DNA from 2 places in the Pseudomonas tolaasii NCPPB 2192 genome. Region 1 is predicted to be linked to the other one. Evidence: predicted binding sites of a transcription regulator. Region 1 holds the regulator's gene; the other holds the start of a gene.
The links. The regulator sigma-54, encoded in region 1, starts transcription at its own class of promoters, with help from an activator protein. The targets are predictions, from matches to a motif close to ANTGGCATNNANNTTGCTNT.
Positions count from the first base shown of each region.

Region 2: flgB (flagellar basal body rod protein FlgB) is a predicted target of sigma-54. The motif match lies at 2,481-2,500, and genes of this name have one in related genera.

Region 1 covers NZ_PHHD01000001.1:2,535,790-2,541,507, reverse strand. The annotation lists gene ATI14_RS11760 (KpsF/GutQ family sugar-phosphate isomerase) at 1-576, shown strand, start outside; gene ATI14_RS11755 (KdsC family phosphatase) at 577-1,101, shown strand; gene lptC (LPS export ABC transporter periplasmic protein LptC) at 1,110-1,682, shown strand; gene lptA (lipopolysaccharide transport periplasmic protein LptA) at 1,669-2,244, shown strand; gene lptB (LPS export ABC transporter ATP-binding protein) at 2,244-2,969, shown strand; gene ATI14_RS11735 (RNA polymerase factor sigma-54) at 3,155-4,648, shown strand; gene hpf (ribosome hibernation-promoting factor, HPF/YfiA family) at 4,724-5,029, shown strand; gene ptsN (PTS IIA-like nitrogen regulatory protein PtsN) at 5,040-5,504, shown strand; gene rapZ (RNase adapter RapZ) at 5,507-5,718, shown strand, end outside.
Region 2 covers NZ_PHHD01000001.1:6,673,862-6,679,579, forward strand. The annotation lists gene flgE (flagellar hook protein FlgE) at 1-802, opposite strand, end outside; gene flgD (flagellar hook assembly protein FlgD) at 834-1,568, opposite strand; gene flgC (flagellar basal body rod protein FlgC) at 1,585-2,028, opposite strand; gene flgB (flagellar basal body rod protein FlgB) at 2,032-2,439, opposite strand; gene ATI14_RS30530 (hypothetical protein) at 2,770-3,549, shown strand; gene cheR (protein-glutamate O-methyltransferase CheR) at 3,601-4,428, opposite strand; gene ATI14_RS30540 (chemotaxis protein CheV) at 4,471-5,403, opposite strand; gene flgA (flagellar basal body P-ring formation chaperone FlgA) at 5,495-5,718, shown strand, end outside.

The DNA of each region.
Region 1 (5,718 bases):
AAGGCTGCCGAAGTGAACCTCAATGTCCACGTAGCCCACGAGGCCTGCCCGCTGAACCTGGCGCCGACCTCCTCGACCACCGCCGCCCTGGTCATGGGCGATGCCCTGGCGGTGGCGCTGCTGGACGCCCGCGGCTTTACCGCGGAAGATTTTGCCTTCTCGCACCCGGGCGGGGCCCTGGGCCGTCGCCTGCTGCTCAAGGTGGAAAATGTGATGCACACCGGTGAGGAGTTGCCCAGCGTGCAACGCGGCGCCCTGCTCAAGGAGGCGTTGATGGAAATGAGCCTCAAGCGCCTGGGCATGACGGCCATCCTGGAAACCGACGGCCGCCTCGCCGGCGTGTTCACCGACGGCGACTTGCGCCGCGCCCTGGACCGCAACCTCGACATCCAGACCGCAAAGATCGATGAAGTCATGACGCCCCACGGCAAGACCGCCCGCCCCGACATGCTGGCGGCCGAGGCGTTGAAGATCATGGAAGACCATAAAATTCTCGCGCTGGTCGTGGTTGACCGCGATGATCGCCCGATTGGCGCCCTGAACATGCACGACTTGCTGCGTGCGGGAGTGATGTAAATGACAGCCGACCTGCTGCAACGCGGCAAAAACATCAAGCTGGCGATTTTCGACGTGGACGGCGTGCTGACGGATGGCCGCCTGTACTTCCTCGAAGATGGCAGCGAATTCAAGACGTTCAACACCCTCGACGGCCAAGGCATCAAAATGTTGATGGCGGCGGGTGTGCAAACCGCGATTATCAGCGGTCGAAAGACGCCGGTTGTGGAGCGCCGCGCACAAAACCTGGGGATTCCTCACCTGTATCAGGGCCGCGAGGATAAACTCGTGGTTCTGGACGAGCTTCTTGGCCAACTCAACCTAAGCTATGAACAGGTCGCCTATCTGGGTGATGACCTGCCTGACCTGCCGGTGATCCGCCGGGTCGGCCTGGGCATGGCCGTGGCAAACGCTGCGGCGTTTGTTCGCGAACACGCACATGGCATCACGACGGCACGTGGCGGCGAAGGCGCTGCCCGCGAGTTCTGCGAATTGATCCTGCGTGCCCAGGGCAGTCTTGAAGCGGCCCACGCCGCCTACCTATAGAGCGTTTTATGCTGAGCAAAAAGATTCGCAACTTTCTGTTATTCGCAGTGATCGCCGCGCTGTTTCTGGCGGTGGGCTACTGGAATATCAGCCCGGAGCGCTTCCTCGACAAGCCTGTTGTGCAGGTTGACGAAGGCGTTATCGACTATTACGCAACCAATGCCTATAGCGTGCAATTCCTGCCTGATGGCAAGGTGCAGTACGAAATGACGGCCGACAGGGTCGATCACGTGAAGGCTTCCGAGGTCACCCTGCTGACCAAGCCGGACATGAACCTGTACCGCGGCACCGAATTCCCGTGGCACGTCACCAGCGAGCGTGGCGAGGTCAACCCGGACGGTACCCAGGTGGAACTGATTGATTCGGTTCGCGTTGCGCGCACCGATGAAAAGAACCGCGACACCATTATTACCAGCAGTCGCATGACCGTTTTCCCACAACAGCAATATGCGCAGACCGAGCAAGACGTTAGAATCGACGGCGCTGGCGGTGTATCGACTGGCAAGGGAATGAAAGCGTATTTGAAAGAAAGCAGGATACACCTGCTATCGAACGTAAGAGGACAGTATGAGGCTCGTTAAAACTCTCCCTATTTTGCTCGGTCTGGGCGCAGCACTGGGAAGCGTGAGCGCCTGGGCTCTGCCGAACGATAGCCAGCAGCCGATTCACATTCAGGCTGACGACGCTCAGCTGGATGACAAGCAAGGTGTGGCCACCTACACAGGCGGCGTGATCATTACCCAGGGTTCGATGAAGATCACCGGCAACACAGTGACCCTCACGCGCACCCCGGGCGGCGACATTGACGTGGTAACGTCGGTAGGCAACCTGGCGTACTTCGAACAGAAGCAAGCGGCTGCCGACCCGGCTCCAATGAAGGGCTATGGCAAGACCATCCAGTACCACGCCCAGCAAAACCGCATCATCCTGATCGACCAGGCCAGGGTTGTCAGCAGTGACGGCAACACCACTGACGGTGAAAAGATCACCTATGACACCGTGAAACAGATCGCACAGGCCGGCCGTGCCAACGGCTCGAAAATCGGAACGCCGAAGCCGCGCATCGACATGGTTATCCAGCCGAAGCAGAAAGATGGCGCCGCCCAGCCTGCGCCTAAACCCGCAGCGAAGAAGACGAATTAATGGCAACCCTGAAAGCCCAGCATCTGGCCAAGGCCTATAAAAGCCGTCAGGTCGTGCGCGACGTCAGCCTGTCGATCGACAGCGGCCAGATCGTCGGCCTGCTCGGCCCTAACGGCGCCGGCAAGACCACGTGCTTCTACATGATCGTCGGGCTGGTTCAGGCCGATCAGGGCCGCGTCCTGATCGACGACCTGGACGTCAGCCACCAACCCATGCACGGCCGCGCCCGCGCCGGTATCGGCTATCTCCCACAGGAAGCGTCGATCTTCCGCAAACTGTCGGTGTCCGACAACATCATGGCGATCCTTGAAACCCGCAAGGAACTCGACCGTGACGGCCGTCGCAAGGAGCTGGAAAGCCTGCTGCAGGAATTCCACATCAACCACATCCGCGACAACCTCGGCATGAGCTTGTCGGGGGGTGAGCGCCGCCGTGTGGAAATCGCCCGTGCACTGGCCACCGCGCCCAAGTTCATCCTGCTGGATGAACCCTTTGCCGGCGTCGACCCGATCTCGGTGGGCGATATCAAGCAGATCATCCACCACCTCAAGGCCAAGGGCATCGGCGTGCTGATCACGGACCACAACGTCCGCGAGACCCTGGATATCTGTGAAACCGCCTATATCGTCAACGACGGTCAACTGATCGCCGAAGGCGACTCAGCCACCATCCTGGCCAATGAACTGGTCAAGGAAGTGTACCTGGGCCACGAGTTCCGCCTGTAAGCAGCACGGTGTCACGGCAGGCCGCCAAAGCGCGCGCGAGTCAATAAAAACCTCTACTTTTTTATTGTTACCGCGCTCTAGGCAAAGCCCCCGATATCAGGCATATAATTTGCTTATGTTTGGCGCTCACGCGCCCTGTCGTGGATGGCGCATTGCGCCGGCGAATAAGGTGTTAAGCCCCTGCCATGAAACCATCGCTAGTCCTGAGAATGGGCCAGCAGCTGACGATGACACCGCAGCTGCAACAGGCCATCCGCCTGCTCCAATTGTCGACCCTGGACCTGCAACAGGAAATCCAGGAGGCCCTGGAGTCCAATCCGATGCTCGAACGCCAGGAAGAAGGCGACGACTTCGACAATGCAGACCCGCTGGCCGATAACATCGAGCAAAAACCCAACTCCGACGTGCAAGAACCCTCCTACCAGGAAACCGCCCCAACGGTGGATAACCTCGAGGAAGGTGAATGGAACGAACGCATTCCCAACGAGCTTCCGGTCGATACTGCCTGGGAAGACGTTTACCAGACCAGCGCCAGCAGCCTGCCAAGCAATGATGACGATGAGTGGGATTTCACCACCCGCACGTCCGCCGGCGAGAGCCTGCAGAGTCATTTGCTGTGGCAATTGAACCTGGCGCCGATGTCCGACACCGACCGCCTGATTGCCGTCACCTTGATCGACTGCATCAACAATCAGGGTTACCTGGACGAGACGCTCGAAGAAATTCTTGAGGCGTTCGACCCGGAACTGGACATTGAGCTGGACGAAATCGAAGCTGTTCTGCACCGCATCCAGCAATTCGAGCCTGCCGGCATAGGCGCCCGCACCCTCAGCGAATGCCTGTTGCTGCAATTGCGCCAGTTGCCCGCCAAAACCCCTTGGCTCGCCGAAGCCCAGCGCCTGGTCACCGACTACATCGACCTGCTGGGCAGCCGCGACTACAGCCAGTTGATGCGCCGCATGAAGCTCAAGGAAGACGACCTGCGCCAGGTGATCGAGCTGGTGCAGAGCCTCAACCCGCGCCCGGGCTCGCAGATCGAATCCAGCGAGGCGGAATACGTCGTTCCTGACGTGATCGTCCGCAAGGACAACGAGCGCTGGCTCGTGGAGCTGAATCAGGAGTCGGTGCCGCGCCTGCGCGTCAACCCGCAATACGCAGGTTTTGTACGCCGTGCCGACACCAGCGCCGACAACACCTTCATGCGCAACCAGTTGCAGGAAGCGCGCTGGTTCATCAAGAGCCTGCAAAGCCGCAACGAAACCCTGATGAAAGTCGCCACCCAAATTGTCGAGCACCAGCGCGGCTTCCTGGAATATGGCGACGAAGCGATGAAACCGCTGGTTTTGCACGATATTGCCGAAGCCGTTGGCATGCACGAATCGACGATTTCCCGGGTCACCACCCAGAAATTCATGCATACCCCACGGGGTATTTATGAGTTGAAATACTTTTTCTCCAGCCATGTCAGCACCTCCGAAGGCGGCGAATGCTCGTCCACGGCGATCCGCGCGATCATCAAAAAACTGGTTGCCGCGGAAAATCAGAAAAAGCCATTGAGTGACAGTAAGATCGCTGGTTTACTGGAGGCACAAGGCATTCAGGTCGCCCGTCGAACCGTCGCCAAGTACCGCGAGTCCCTCGGGATCGCGCCTTCCAGCGAGCGCAAGCGTTTGATGTGACGGGCGGGCCATAGCGTTCCAGTGGTGGGTATTTCTGCCCACCGCTTTATGCACTGGCAACGAAGGAGAAGCTGTATGCAAGTCAACATCAGTGGACACCAACTGGAAGTAACCAAGCCCCTGCGTGAATACACCGAGAGCAAGCTGAACAAGCTTGCGGGGCATTTTGACAAGATCACCAACGTGCAGGTCATCATGGAGGTCGACAAGCTCAAGCAGAAAATCGAGGCCACCCTGCACGTACCGAATGCGAAGCTCGTCGCCAATGCGGAGCATGAAGACATGTACGCTGCGATTGACTCGCTCTACGACAAGCTGGACCGCCAACTCATAAAGCATAAGGAAAAGAATCTGCACCTGATGCAAGGTACAGGTCGTTAACTCTCCCCCCATGATCCGACTTGAAACCATCCTGACCCCCGGCCGTTCCCTTGTGAACGTGCCGGGCGGCAGTAAAAAGCGCGCCCTCGAACAAATTGCCAACCTGATCGGCCGTGAAGTGCCCGAACTGGACACGCAAGCTGTGTACGAAGCGCTTATTGCCCGTGAAAAACTCGGTTCTACCGGTTTTGGCAACGGCATAGCCATTCCTCACTGCCGCCTGCAAGGCTGTGAATCCCCGGTGAGCGCCCTGCTCCACCTGGACGCTCCTATCGATTTTGACGCCATCGACGGTGCTCCGGTCGACCTGCTCTTTGTTCTGCTGGTCCCGCAAGCTGCCACCGATGCACACCTGGAACTGCTTCGGCAGATCGCCAGCATGCTCGACCGCAAGGAAGTACGCGACAAACTGCGCAGCGCCAAAAGCAACGAGGCGCTCTATCAGGTAGTCCTGGATGAACAAAACGGGCAGTAATCATGCGTTTGATCATCGTCAGCGGCCGTTCCGGCTCGGGTAAAAGCACCGCCCTCAACGTGCTTGAGGACAGTGGTTTCTACTGCATCGACAACCTGCCCGCCGGCCTGCTGCCGGAACTGGCGGAACGGGCACTGATCCATACCGAACTGGCGCAACCGCTGGTCGCCGTTTCGATTGACGCCCGCAACCTGCCCAGCCACCTCTCGCGTTT
Region 2 (5,718 bases), 4.1 Mb from region 1:
ATTGCAGCGTGGTGCTGGTGCTGGTGCCGGTGACAATCCCGGTGAGTTTGCCGGAACCGTCAAAACTCAAGGTCGACGCCGTCGGTGGAGTGGAGCCGGTGCCGGTCGGCGCCGAACCGTCAGGGTTGCGGCCATCGATCAAGGTGTAGGACTTCCAGGTGTTGGAGTCTGTCTTGACCAGGTACTGCACCATCGCGTGGGAGTTACCCTGGCTGTCATACAAGGTAGTCGGGTATTGCGTGGTGAAGGTGCTGGTGTCGGTTGGGTCAAACGGCTTGGCCGTCTGGTCGATCACTGGCGAGGACGAGTTCAGGTTACTGGTGGAATCCACCTTGGTGGAGGCCTTTGGTGGCAGGTTCGCCAGGTTCAGTTGCAGGTCGACCAGGCCACCCTTCTGAATGTTGCCGTCGGCATCTGCGGCATAGCCTTGCAGGCGCGAAGTGCCGGTATTGTTGGTGATGTAGCCGTCCTTGTCGGAACGGAACGAACCGCTGCGGGTATATTCCAGCGAACCGTCGCTGCCCTTCTGAACGAAGAAGCCGCCGCCCTGGATGGCCATGTCCAGAATACCGCCGGTGTTGTTGACGTCACCCTGGGTGAATTGCTGGGACACAGCCGCCAGGTTCACCCCGTTGCCGACGCTGTTCTGACCGGTGCCCAGCTTGGACGCCGCGTAAATGTCCGAAAATTCGGCACGGGACGACTTGAAACCGGTGGTCGCGACGTTGGCGATGTTGTTGCCGGTCACGTCCAGTTGTTTGTTGGCCGCATAGAGGCCGCTAAGGCCGATGTTAAAAGACATGTTTCTCTCCTTCTGCCGTATTTAGCCGGCTCTATGTACCGATAGTCTGAATTTGCGACAGCTTCACGCTGCCCATTCCGCCCGCAAGGTTGAGCAGCATTTCGCCGCCGGTCTTGCTCAAGGTCACGCTGGTTACCGTGGCAGGCAGCGAGGTTGCGAGGGCAACCGAGTCGCCTTTGTCATTCTTGGTGGTGGCCGCAAAGGTGTAGGTCCCGGCGGGGGCGACGTCGCCCTTGTCGGTCTTGCCATCCCAGATAAAGCTGGCATCACCGGCGCTTTGAGCGCCCATGTCGATCGTGCGCACCACGTTGCCGTCTTTGTCAGTAATCTTCACCGAAACGTTGCCCGTCGCCGCCGTTACCGCCACCGAACCGGTCATGCTCTTGCTGGTATCAACCAGCGCCTTGTCGGTCTGGGTGATGATCGAACGGCCTACCAGCGACGACGCCTGCAAGGCCTGCGAGGAGCTGAAGTTGCTGGAGATCGCATTCACCGAGTCGTTCAGGGTGTTGATGCCTTCCAGGCTGCTGAACTGCGCCAGTTGCGCCACGAACGCGCCGTTGTCCTGGGGCGACAGCGGGTTCTGGTTTTTCAGCTGGGTGACCAGCAGTTGCAGGAACGCGTCCTTGCCCAGCGACTGGTTACCCGTCGCCGCCTTGGCGGCATCGCCAAGGTTTTTGGCGTTGTCCGTCGACGTCTTGACCTTGGCGTTGAACAGGTCCTGGACCGGCGTGTTGGGTGTAGAGTTGGTGTCAACAATGGCCATTGTTTGGCGCCCCTTATCACTGACCCAGGGTCAGGACCTTCTGCATCATGGTTTTGGCGGTGTTCATCATTTCCGCGTTGGTCTGGAACGAGCGGCTGGCGGAGATCATGTCAGCCATTTCCTCGACCACGTTGACGTTCGGGTAGTACACGTAGCCTTTTTCATTCGCGGCCGGGTGGTTCGGCTCGTAGCGAGCTTCGAGATTGCTTTGGTCCTCGACCACGCCGAGCACTTGCACGCCCTGGCCTGCGGCGTCCTGGTTCTGGAACAGCGAATCGCTGCCGCCGCTCTGACCGCCCTGGAACATGGTGGCGAACACCGGATGGCGGGCGCGGTACGTCTGGTCAATGCTCGACGACACGGTCTCGGCGTTGGCGATGTTACTGGCGACGGTGTTCAGACGCGTGGTCTGGGCGCTCATGCCGCTGCCGGCAATATTGAAAACACTGGCTAGGGACATGGCTTACTCTCCACGCAGGGCTGACATCAGCCCTTTGAATTTGCTGTTGAGCAGGGTGAAGCTGGCCTGGAAATTCACCGAGTTCTCGGCGTAGGCCGATTGCTCCAATTGAGCGTCGACGGTGTTCTGGTCGATCGATGGCTGCATCGGCGTGCGATACAGCAGCGACTCGTCACCACTGCTCAGGCCTTGCGCTTCGATATGACGGCTATTGGTCATGTTCAAGGCGAAGGTGCCGTTCTTGTTCTTGTCCTGCTGCGCGGCGAGCACAGCGGAGAAGTCCAGATCCCGAGCCTTGTAGTTCGGGGTATCGGCGTTGGCAATGTTGTTGGCCAGGACTTCAGCACGCTGGGCGCGAAAGCCCAATGCTTGTTCGTGGATACCGAGCGCTTTATCGAAGCTGATGCTCATGGCGGAAACCTTTAGGCTGACCTGCTTTTCGTAACAGGGTCATAGCAAGGCGCATGCCAGTTTCCCCAAGCCCCCTATATCAAGGGTTTGCCGTGGGGTGGCCGGCGGCGATGCCGGAAAAGCGGCAAGCGGTTTCCGCGTTGCGTCAGTAAAGCGGCAATGCCAATTGCCGCTTTAGGCACTGGCGGTGAATGAAGCGTGGAAGCCACCAAGGGCATTGAGCACTGTTAACCGCTCGTCCGCACTGTCAATTGTGACAGTTGTAAAGCTCGCGCCCCTGGCTGCCTGATAGGGCAGAACGCTTTTAGTGCGAACGCCAGAGGCAAAAAAATGTTGACGCTACCGCTACCAAGATTTGAATTCCAGGACTCAATATCCCCCATCCCGAACCTGGACCCTGACCTGATTCAGACAGAAACCGCCAGGGTGCTGTTGAATTTTCCCGTCGAGGCCGGAGACCAACTCTTTTTGTCCCTTAACAGCACGGTCCTGGGTGGTGAGCATAACCAGAGCTTTTTCATTGCCCGCCCCGCCCCCGATTGCGTGTACCTGGTGCCTAAATCCATTATCGAAATCAGCGAGGGGACCACCGTGACGTTGTTGGCGCGCTTGAGGCGCGCGGGGCTGATTTCCGGCGCGCCGTCCACGCCAGTCAATATCAAACGACCACCAATCATCGTCATCCCGCCTGTTCCGCCAACCGTCTGGGACTTTACCAATGGTTTCCAGGGCTGGGTGCCACAAGGGAATTACATTGGCGGGCTGCTGCATGTGATCGGCGGTCGGGTCGTCGCAGACTTGCTCAACAGCCAGGCCGGCAAATCCCATATCATCACCCGTACCGTGCAGGTGACCGCAGGACGCGTGTATGACGTTACCTTTGAGGTCAGCGGGGGCAGCTCTGCCGATGGCTCAGTCGTCTTCCTGACCGTTAACGGCGCCCGAATCGGTACCAGTGTTCAGAATATCTCGACGACCCGGCAGACCGGCACAGGGGTGTTCACCGCCACAACGACGGGCAATGTCACACTGGGTATTTTCAATGATGCCGTGCCCCAAGGGCGACATAACCTGTCCCTGGGCAATATTCGAATGACGCCGAGACCTTGACCCAAAAGAAACGGGAGGCCGTGGTGGACCTCCCGTTTTTTTAAACAGACATCACTTGGCCTGGTAAATGATGCCCGGGCTGCACTGCACCATTTGATAATGATCCGGCAGGCCGTTCAGCGCCTCGGAAGCCCCGAGGAACAGATAGCCGCCGCGCTTGAGCGTGCCATGGATGCGCAGCAGGATGTCTTTCTTCACTTCAGCCGAGAAGTAGATCAGCACATTGCGGCAAAACACCATGTCGAACTTGCCCAGGCTGGCGTAACTGTCGAGCAGGTTGAACGAGCGAAACTCGACCCGGCTCTTGATCGGTGCCTTGACCGCCCAACGCCCCGCGCCTTTGGGGTCAAAGTAACGCTGCAGGCGCTCCTGGGACAAACCGCGCCCCAGGGCCAGGCTGTCGTACTCGCCGGTCTTGCAGTTGGTGAGCATGGTGCCGGACAGGTCAGTGGCAACGATTTGCGCGCCGGCCTTGAGCTGGCCCATGTTGGTCCGCTCAAACTCGTCGATGGACATGGAAATCGAATACGGTTCCTGCCCCGACGAACACGCCGCCGACCAGATACGCAGGCGCTGGCCCGGCGCAGCCTTGATCGCTTCGGGCAGCACTTTGCTCTTGAGCACTTCAAAGGGGTAAGTATCCCGAAACCACAAGGTCTCGTTGGTGGTCATGGCATCGACCACCATTTCCTTGAGCCCGCTGCGCGGCTGGCCCTGAATACGCTGCACCAGCTCACCCAGGGATTTGATGCCCTGCTGTTCCATCAGTTTGTTGAGACGGCTGGATACCAGGTACTGCTTGTTTTCACCGAGCAATATGCCACAGGCTTTTTCCAGGAAGACCCGGAACTGTTCGAAATCCAAATTACCCGTAGACAATGATACCGCCTCTTAAATCGTGTGACCGCCAGGGGCAATCCCCTAGCCGTGATCTGCTGCCTTGATCCGGTCAACTACCCGGGATGCCAGGTCATCAGGACGGAATTTGGCCAGGAAGTCATCGGCGCCGACCTTCTTGACCATCGCCTGATTGAATACACCCGACAACGAAGTATGCAGGATGATATGCAATTTTTGCATGCGTGGATCGTTACGTATCTCGGCCGTGAGGGTGTAACCGTCCATTTCCGGCATTTCAATGTCGGAGATCATCATCAGGAATTCTTCTTCGGGCTTCTTGCCTTCGTCCACCAGCTTGCGCAGGTAATCCAGGGCTTGGCGGCCGTCATTGAGCGCAACCACTTCAACACCCACGGTTTGCAGGCAACGGGTCACTTGCTTGCGCGCCACGGAGGAATCATCCACGGTCAGCACACGCAACGACACGGCCTTGTGCGCGGTTTCGGCGTCCACCACGCCCACCGAGATGGTTTCCGAGGTCGGCGCCACTTCGGCGAGGATTTTCTCCACGTCGATGATTTCCACCAACTGGTTGTCAACCCGCGTCACCGCCGTGAGGTAGTGATCGCGCCCGGTACCCTTGGGTGGCGGATGAATCTCTTCCCAGTTCATGTTGACGATGCGCTCCACCGAGCGCACCAGGAAACCCTGGGTCTTGGTGTTGTACTCGGTGATGATCACGAACGGACTCTGGCGGTCCTGCAAACCTGAGGAACCGGTGGCCATGGCCAGGTCAAGAATCGGGATGGTGGCGCCCCGGATATTGGCGACGCCGCACACCACAGGACTGGATTTGGGCAAGATTGTCAGCTTGGGACACTGCAACACTTCCCGCACTTTAAACACATTGATGCCATACAGCTGCTTGCCGTCCAGGCGGAACAGCAACAACTCCAGGCGGTTCTGCCCTACCAGCTGTGTGCGCTGGTTTACTGAATCCATTACACCTGCCATGCCTTTACTCCTACGCTAAAACCTTTGGCGATACCTGCAGGGCAGCGCGCCCCCAACACTAAACGGCACGAGCTTTGCTATTTGTTTGGTCATGGATATTAAAACGACAGTTTTTCGACGCCTCAACTTCCCACGGTACTGCAGATCGCTCTGCGTCTCGGTGATGTTGCTCGCGCTGAGCCTGGGCGCCACGGCCCGCGCAGACAACGTCACCTTGCCTGATCTCCTTATCGGCGTCACTCAGGGCTTTCTTGAGTTCACTGTAGAAGATTATCTGGCGACCACCCAGACCCCGGGGCGTTATGAAATCCAGGT